4 regions of the Mesorhizobium maamorense genome follow, and region 4 is predicted to be linked to each of the others. Evidence: predicted binding sites of a transcription regulator. Region 4 holds the regulator's gene; each other region holds the start of a gene.
The links. The regulator PhoB, encoded in region 4, activates phosphate uptake and scavenging genes when phosphate is short. The targets are predictions, from matches to a motif close to TGTCATNNANCTGTCAT.
Positions count from the first base shown of each region.

Region 1 (2,201 bases), 2.2 Mb from region 4:
CCTTCGAGGCCCTGATTGTTCTGGCGGCCGGTTTCGGGATCCTTTGGGTCGGGTTCGGCAGCACCTGGGGCCGGATTGTCGGAAGCAAAATTGGCCGTGCCGTGGCGCATCGGCACGAGCGCGGCCGGAGGCTGGGTCGCCGACATCAGACGGCCGTCGGCGGAGAAGCGGTAGATGTCGGGACCGTATTCGTCGGAGACGAGCATGGTGCCGTCGGGCAGCCGCACGATCGCCTCGTTGTCGAGCGCGAGCTTGCCATTGTCGGCCTGCGGCAGGACAGGCATGTCGCCGGCGGCGGGACGCACGCCGTTCAGCGGGTCGAGACCGGTGGCGTCGGCACCCTTGTCGTCGGTCAGGAGCATGGTGTCGGCGAGCGTCGCCTTGACGCCGGTCTGCTCCTGGCCGGCCGCGGGCGCGGCACCTGGTGCCACCGGGGCGAACTCGATGTTGATCGTGTTGAGGCGCGGCCGGTAGTCGGTGGTACCGACGACGTTATAACCGCGGTCGGGCAGCAGCCACAGCGAGCCTCTGTAGGTGCCGGCATCATGCGTCCAGCCCGCGGTGTCGATCGACATGCCGGAGCCGGAGCCGAAGTTCTCGCCGAACCTGTCGCGCTGGCCGGCCGGGATGCGGCCAACCCCCACCAGCCCCTTGTTGACGAAACTGGCGCCGCCGACGCTGGCCGAGCTGTCGGCGAAGGCAGGCAGCGAAACGGCCGAGGCCGCCAGCGCGGCGGCCAGCAGCCGCAACGACAATGAGCGTAAATGCGTCATGGATATCCCCTTGATGACAAAGCGCCGGGACGGCGGAATTCTGAGGTTGCCTGGCGGCGGCGAGGCTGCCGCCCTGGAGGGCCGCTTGTGCCCTCGGCAAGCGGTCTAAGGCGCGAACATGATGCTTGCATGACAGTTGGTGACGCATTCGCGTCGGCCCGCCGCGACGCTGCTGGGGAAGTGCGGCCGCGCCGGAAAATCGATCGTTCCAACACAGGTTCGACAGCGTCCAGGAGCTGTTCGCAGTACTAGACACTTATGTACAGTACGTGTATGGTGCCGGTTTCGGAAAGTCCGGGGAGGGAAGCCTTGAAGTCTCACTACCGCGCAGTCGTCATCGGGGGAGGAGTGGTGGGCGCTTCGGTGCACTTTCACCTGGCGCGGTTCGGCTGGTCGGATGTGGCGCTGATCGAGCGCGCCGAATTGACGGCGGGCTCCACCTGGCATGCGGCGGCAGGGTTCCACGCGCTCAACGCCGATCCCAATGTCGCCGCGCTGCAGGATTACACCATCAACCTTTACCGCGAGATCGAGGCCGAATCCGGCCAGGACGTCGGCCTGCACATGACCGGCGGCGTCAACATCGCCAGCGATCCGGCGCGCTGGGAGTGGCTGAAATCGGCCTGGGCGGTATTCCAGTCGGTCGGCATCGAGACCGCCCGGCTGGTGACGCCTGACGAGATCAAGGCAATCTGCCCGATCGTCGACGTCACCGGCGTGCTTGGCGGCCTCTACGATTCCAACGAGGGCCATCTCGACCCTTACGGCACGACGCATGCGTATGTCGGTGCCGCCAAGAAGCGCGGCGCCGACGTGATCCTGCGCAACCGCGTGGTCGAGCTGAAGGCGCGCGCCGACGGCCATTGGGATGTCGTCACAGAGCAACGCACCATCACCGCCGAGCATGTCGTGAATGCCGGCGGGTTGTGGGCCAAGCAACTCGGCCGCATGGCCGGGGTTGAGCTGCCGGTGACGCCGATGGAGCACCATTATTTCGTCACCGATGACATTCCGGAAGTCGCTGCCCTCGACAAGGAGCTCGGCCTGGCCGTCGATCTCGACGGCTTTTCCTATCTGCGGCAGGAGCGCAAGGGCGTGCTGCTTGGCGTCTACGAGCAGAACCCGAAGCACTGGAACATGGACGGCGCGCCGTGGGATTACGGCATCGAGCTTATCCCCGAAGACATCGACCGCATCGGCCCGGAACTTGCCAAGGCGCATGAGCGCTTCCCTTGCCTGGCGACGGCAGGCATCCGCAAATGGGTCAACGGCGCCTTCACCTTCACCCCGGACGGCAATCCGATCGTCGGGCCGGTGCGCGGCCTGAAGAATTACTGGGTCGCCTGCGGCGTCATGGCCGGCTTCAGCCAGGGCGGCGGCGTCGGCAAGTCGCTGGCCGAGTGGATGATTTACGGCGAGCCGCAGGCC
Region 1 is NZ_CP173356.1:2,826,384-2,828,584, reverse strand. Features, by position in the region: gene ACIU1A_RS14400 (esterase-like activity of phytase family protein) at 1-773, opposite strand, end outside; gene ACIU1A_RS14395 (FAD-dependent oxidoreductase) at 1,083-2,201, shown strand, end outside.
Region 1: ACIU1A_RS14400 (esterase-like activity of phytase family protein) is a predicted target of PhoB. The motif match lies at 892-908, and genes of this name have one in related genera.

Region 2 (2,201 bases), 860 kb from region 4:
GTCGACATGGCCCGTCGTCGCATCGTCATGGCTCGCAAGCACGATGCCGCGCTCGTGGCAGGCGGCGGCGATGAAGACGCGGTTCGGGGCCGAATTCCGGGCCGATTCGCCCATCCGCTTCTCGCAGAATTTCTGGAAATCGTGATCGGTCAGCTTCAGCTTGCGCTGATAGTAGTAGGCGTAGGTTTCGAGGTTGACGAACTGGCGCTGGCCTGGCGCATGGTCCATCAGCGAGGCGAGCTTCACCCGTTCGTCCGTCTCGAAATTGGCGAAGGCCCTGGGGCAATCCGGCGCCGAGACCTCGCAGCGCAGATGGATGAAATGATCGGCCCGCAACCGATCCATCCGCACGCTGTCCTCGATCGCATCGGCGAGCTTGCGGATGTCGGCGGCGTTGAGATCGGCATCCTCGTCCATGCCGACACGCAAGGCATCGAGCACGGTGGTAATGCCTGCCGTCGCCACTTGCGCGTCATGGGCGAGCACGGCGGCAATCGGGTTCCACCGCACCTTCGGCCGCGGCGCATAATGGCCTTCGAGATGATCGGTGTGCAGCTCGACCAGCCCCGGAATGATGAAATCGCCAGCCATGTCCTCGCCGGCTCGGACGGCGCCGGCGGATATGTCGGCGATCAGACCGTCACGCATCACGAGCGAGCCGTCGATGATCTCGTCGGCAAGAACGATGCGGGCGTTGCTCAGAATGGTCTCGGCGGTCATTTCAGGCAGTCCTTGGTTTTTTGGCCTTTACGGCTTGTTGCTTCAGGCGGTTTTTCTGGCCGGACGGCGCCCGAGCGCGTGTTGGGAAAGCACCATGAACGGGGCGCCGGGTTCGGGCTCGATGAACAACGTCAGTGCGTCCACCGGAACCGGCTGGCGCAGCACCTCGGCGAACAGGCCCTCGATTGCCAGGCGAAGACGAGGGCTATCCTGTGGCCCGGCCCTGCCGGACAGCGTCATGTGAAAGCGGAAGCTCTCGAAGACGTAAGGATAGCCCCATTGGCAGAGATTGCGGAATTCGCCCGGCTTCAGCGAGTCCGGGCTGCGCCGCTCGATCTCGGCCTCCGTCAACGGCGCGCGAAAGCGGTCGAAATCGCGCACCACGTCATCGGCGAAGCGACTGAGCGGAGGCAATGGCGCCTCCGGCACCAGTGCGAAGAAACCGTCGATCTGGCTGACGACGAGACGCGGGATCATCACAACCGGCGTCGCCTCGGCAAAGGCGTCGAGCGCTGTGCGCAACGAGGCTTCGGTTTCGTTGGCCGCTAACCGGAAAGGGGCTTTCAGCGTCGCATGAAAACCATAGCGCCGTGCCGATGCGGTGTGGAAGGCGACTTCCGCCGCCGACAATTCGCCCACCGCCTCCGCCGGTCGCGTCGTGGCGCCGAAGGGGTCACGGCCCAGCCAGTTGGCGGCGATCCGTGCCAATTTTTCGTCCTGCCGGGGGGTGAAGTAGATGGCGTAGCGCATCGAAAATCCTCGTCAGCCCGTTGCCATAGGTGATTTCCATGACGGATTGACGAAGCTTTGAAGGGTTTTCGAAGGCAAATCGACCCCGCCGGTCCTTAGCCGACGATTTTTCTGATCTGGACCAACAGGTTCAGCCGTGAACGCGCAACGGTCAGGCCTTCATCAGCCATTCGTGCTCGGGCGCATTGTGGAATTTCCACGTCCGCTTCGGGCCGGCCATGACGTTGAGATAGTAGAGGTCGTAGCCATGGCAAGCCGCGCAGGGGTGATAGCCCTTGGGCACCAGCACGACGTCGCCGTCCTCGATCGCCATCGCCTCGTCCAGCGCGCGGGAGCCGTCCTTGTCGGCGTCGGTATAGACCCGCTGGAAAGCAAAGCCCTGCGGCGGGTTGAGGCGGTGATAATAGGTTTCCTCGAGATAGGATTCGTTAGGCAGATTGTCCTGGTCGTGCTTGTGCGGCGGATAGCTCGACGTATGGCCGCCGGGCGTGATGACCTCGACCACCAGCAGCGAATCGGCCGGCTTGCCCTCGGGCAGGATGTTGGTGACGTAGCGCGTATTGGTGCCCTTGCCGCGCACCTCCTGGCCGAGGTCGTCAGGCCCGATGACGCGAACCGGCAGGCCGCCGCTCAATCCCGGCGCCGAGCAGACCGCCAGTTCCAGTCCGCTATCAGCCGTCACCGACCAGTCCGATCCCTGCGGCACATAGACCGACCATGGTTTGCCTTCG
Region 2 is NZ_CP173356.1:5,904,546-5,906,746, forward strand. Features, by position in the region: gene ACIU1A_RS29550 (alpha-D-ribose 1-methylphosphonate 5-triphosphate diphosphatase) at 1-720, opposite strand, end outside; gene ACIU1A_RS29555 (DUF1045 domain-containing protein) at 763-1,470, opposite strand; gene iolB (5-deoxy-glucuronate isomerase) at 1,622-2,201, opposite strand, start outside.
Region 2: ACIU1A_RS29555 (DUF1045 domain-containing protein) is a predicted target of PhoB. The motif match lies at 1,509-1,525, and genes of this name have one in related genera.

Region 3 (2,201 bases), 600 kb from region 4:
GTCGCAGGGCGCTCGACGATCGTGCGGCCCAGAGCGTCGGTCATTTTGAAGCGACCCTTCTCGATCTCTTCCCCGAAGCCGTTAGGGTGCTGCACCACGATCTTGTTGTCGTCTATTTCGACACGATCGCCGGTTGTTGCGTTCACATGCTTGCCGGAGCTGTTGGCACCCTTCCCCTTGCCACTGTTGCCGCCGCCATTGTTCCCGTTGCCGCCAGCGTTGCCATTGTTGCCTCCGGCGTTGCCATTGTTGCCTCCGGCGTTGCCATTGTTGCCGCCGCCGTTATTTCCATTGCCGCCATTGCCGCCATTGCCGCCACCACCGCCATTGCCGCTGTTCCCACCAGGCTTGGCTTGGGCGCTGGACGCGACAATGCCTGCGGCGGAACCGTGAAAATCGAGGTGATAGGGGGCTATGGTCAGCGCCAGTGCCGGCACTGCTCTCAGGGCCAGCCAGCAACAATGAGCCATGATCGAGCTGCGCATCAGTCCCTCACTTGATCGGACCGGCAAAATTCAGAGGCCATCTCGTGCAGGTACGCGACCATCGGCGACATGGCGTGTTCGTGTAAGTGGCCCACGACCGATGCCGCGGCAATCCGGACCTTCGCCCCGATCGGTTTAGGACCTTGGTCCGAGTTTCAAACCGGATGTGGCGCGAGGTTCGCGGTCAAGCTGGCGGGTGCACGAATGTCACGAAAGTGTGACCGATCGTCTATAAGGGGTCGAAACGCGTGACACGTTCCAGCCATCCAGCCAGAGGCAGACCATGACCGACCATCGCTCGCCCGACGCCCGATTCCGCACCAGCCTGCTTGAGGAAAACGACGGTCCGGCGACCAACCCCACCGAAAACAGCACCATGGGCGAAATCATTGCCGAGCGGTTCTCCCGCCGCGCCTTCCTCAAGGGCTCGCTGGCCGTCTCGGCCATCGCCGCCACCGTCAGCCCGCTGGCGCTCGTGGCCGCCGACGATGCGCGTGCCGCCGAGGGTTCGGCTTTCTCGTTCGACGAACTCGAAGCCGGTATCGACGACAAGCACCATGTCGCGCCGGGCTACGATGCCGACGTGCTGTTGCGCTGGGGCGATCCGCTGTTTGCCGATTCGCCGGAGTTCGACCCGGTCAGGCAGTCGGCTGATGCCCAGGCAAGACAATTCGGCTACAACAATGACTATGTCGGCTATATCGGGATCGATGGCTCCGCCGATCATGGCCTGCTGGTCGTCAACCACGAATACACCAATCCGCATCTGATGTTCCCGGGCATCGTCAAGATCGTCGAGAAGGATGGCAAGAAGGCGGCCGAACTCGCGCCGCTCTCGAAGGAGCAGGTCGATGTCGAGATGGCGGCGCATGGCGGCACCATCGTCGAGATCCGCAAGGAAGGCGGCAAGTGGCAGGTGGTGCGCGACGGCAAGTTGAACCGCCGCATCACCTCCAACACCGAAATGGCGCTGTCGGGCCCGGTCGCCGGCCATGGCCGCGCCAAGACCAATGCCGACCCCTCCGGCACCAAGGTCATCGGCACATTCAACAACTGCGCCGGCGGCGTCACGCCTTGGGGCACCTATGTCATGGCCGAGGAGAACATCCACGGCTATTTCTCCGGTGAACTGCCGGCAGGCCATAAGGAAGCCGCCAACTACAAGCGCCTCGGCATTCCGGAAGGCGCCTATGAATGGGGCGCGCATTACGATCGTTTCGACCTCGCCAAGGAGCCGAACGAGCCCAACCGTTTCGGCTGGATCGTCGAGGTCGACGTCAACGATCCGACATCCACGCCGAGGAAGCGCACCGCAATGGGCCGCTTCAAGCATGAAGGCGCCGAATCGATCGTCGCCAAGGATGGCCGCGTCGTCTTCTATCTCGGCGACGACGAGCGCTTCGAGTACGTCTACAAATTCGTCACCGCGGGCCGTTTCGATCCGGACGACCGCGCCGCCAACATGAACCTGCTCGACGACGGCACGCTGCATGTCGCCAAATTCGCCGCGGACGGTACGGTGGAATGGCTGCCGATCGTCTTCGGCCAGGGCCCGCTGACGGCCGAGAACGGCTTTGCCGGCCAGGCCGACGTGTTGATCGAGACGCGGCGTGCGGCCGACCTGCTCGGCGCCACCAAGATGGACCGTCCCGAGGACATCCAGCCCAATCGTGTCAACGGCAAGGTCTATGTCATGCTGACCAACAATTCCAAGCG
Region 3 is NZ_CP173356.1:5,641,885-5,644,085, forward strand. Features, by position in the region: gene ACIU1A_RS28275 (hypothetical protein) at 1-437, opposite strand, end outside; gene ACIU1A_RS28280 (PhoX family protein) at 769-2,201, shown strand, end outside.
Region 3: ACIU1A_RS28280 (PhoX family protein) is a predicted target of PhoB. The motif match lies at 691-707, and genes of this name have one in related genera.

Region 4 (2,201 bases):
TCGGGCGGCCAGCAGCAGCGCCTCTGCATCGCCCGCACGGTGGCGGTGAAGCCGGAGGTCATCCTGCTCGACGAGCCTGCCTCGGCGCTCGATCCGCTGTCGACCGCCAAGATCGAGGAGCTGATCGACGAGTTGCAGGCCGATTATACGATCGTCATCGTCACCCACAACATGCAGCAGGCGGCGCGCGTGTCGAAGCAGACCGCCTTCATGTATCTGGGCGAGCTGGTCGAGTTCGACCGCACCGAGAAGATCTTCACGTCGCCCCGCGAGAAGCGCACGCAGGACTATATCACCGGCCGCTTCGGCTGATCCCAGGCATACGAGGACCAAGATCATGGCCGAACACACAGTCGCAGCCTTTGACGAAGATCTCGGACAGATCAGCAGGCTGATCCGCGACATGGGCGATCTCGCCTCATCGATGGTCGGCGGCGCGACCAAGGCGCTCCTGAATTCCGACAACGCGCTCGCCCAGCGCGTCGTCTCCGACGACGCGATCATGGATGCGCGCCAGCGCGAACTCGACGACCGCGCCATCACCCTGATCGCCAAGCGGCAGCCCATGGCGGACGATCTGCGCCATGTCGTCGGCTCGATCCGCATGGGCGGCGATCTCGAACGCATCGGCGATCTCGCCAAGAACATCGCCAAGCGCGTCGGCACCGTCGGCCTTGCCGCCACGCCGCGCGACCTGTCGCACTCCATCGACGCCATGGCGCAGCTTGTGCTGATCCAGGTGCAAGGCGTGATCGAGGAGTATGCGGCGCGCGATGCCGCGGCACTTGCGAAGCTGCGCGCCGACGATGAACGCATCGACGTCAAATACACGTCGGTCTTCCGCGAGCTGCTGACCTACATGATGGAGGATCCGCGCAACATCACCGCCTGCACGCATCTTTTGTTCTGCGCCAAGAATCTCGAGCGCATCGGCGATCACGTGACCAACATTGCCGAAAATGCCTATTATGTGCTGACCGGCACGCAATTGCCCGCCAATCGCCCGAAGCAGGACGAGACGGCGATGTCGGCGCCAGCGGCTTGACGGCAGGGGTGACCAGTCGATGATCGCGCCACGCATCATGGTGGTGGAGGACGAGGAGCCGCTGGGTGTGCTGCTCCGTTACAATCTGGAATCGGAGGGTTATCAGGTAGAGGTGGTGACGCGCGGCGACGAAGCCGAGATCCGCTTGCAGGAGAATGTCCCTGACCTTCTTGTGCTCGACTGGATGGTGCCGGCGGTGTCCGGCATCGAGCTCTGCCGCCGTCTCCGGATGCGGCCCGAGACCGAGCGGCTGCCGATCATCATGCTGACGGCGCGCGGCGAGGAAAGCGACCGGGTGCGCGGTCTCTCCACCGGCGCCGACGACTATCTGGTCAAGCCGTTCTCAACGCCGGAATTCATGGCACGCGTCAAGGCGCTGCTGCGCCGCGCCAAGCCCGAAGTTCTGTCCAGCGTGCTCAAGGTTGGCGACATCGTGCTCGACCGTGAATCGCACCGGGTCTACCGCAAGAAAAGCGAGATCCGGCTCGGGCCGACCGAGTTCCGCCTGCTCGAATTCATGATGCGACATCCGGGCCGCGTGTTCTCGCGCAGTCAGCTGCTCGACAATGTCTGGGGCGAAACGATCTATATCGACGAGCGCACCGTGGACGTGCATGTCGGCCGGCTGCGCAAGGCGGTCAACAACGGCCGCATGCCTGACGTGATCCGCACCATTCGGGGCGCGGGGTACGCGATCCGCGAAGACTAGGGATATGTCACGCAACGTTCTCGCCTATGCCTGATTTCGCCTGTGCCCCCGGCGCGAAAATTTCCTGGTCGACGAAGGTTAGCGCGCGCATGGCGCAGCCCTCGCGGATCAGCGGCAGTTCGTTCGGCTCGGTGTCGAAGGAAATCGATTTCGAGTGCTGGCCGCCGGCGGTCTGGGCAATGGCCTCGCGCAGAGCCGGCTCGATCAGGTCGAAGGCGGCGGCGCTGACGCCGACCATGGCGACCGGCGCCGGATCGATCAGCGCAAACAGGCTGCCAAGGCCGTAACCCAGCGCCTCGCCGGCCTTGCGGTAGGCTTCGCGCTCCGGCCCGTCCTTTTCGCGCGCCGAGGCCGCCAGGGTGCGCATGTCGGCGTCGCTGACGTCGACGGGCTCGGTGTCCTCGCCAAGCTGCCTCGCGTTGCGCCAGATGGCATAGTTGCCGGCAT
Region 4 is NZ_CP173356.1:5,042,572-5,044,772, reverse strand. Features, by position in the region: gene pstB (phosphate ABC transporter ATP-binding protein PstB) at 1-312, shown strand, start outside; gene phoU (phosphate signaling complex protein PhoU) at 338-1,045, shown strand; gene phoB (phosphate regulon transcriptional regulator PhoB) at 1,065-1,754, shown strand; gene ACIU1A_RS25175 (ROK family protein) at 1,762-2,201, opposite strand, start outside.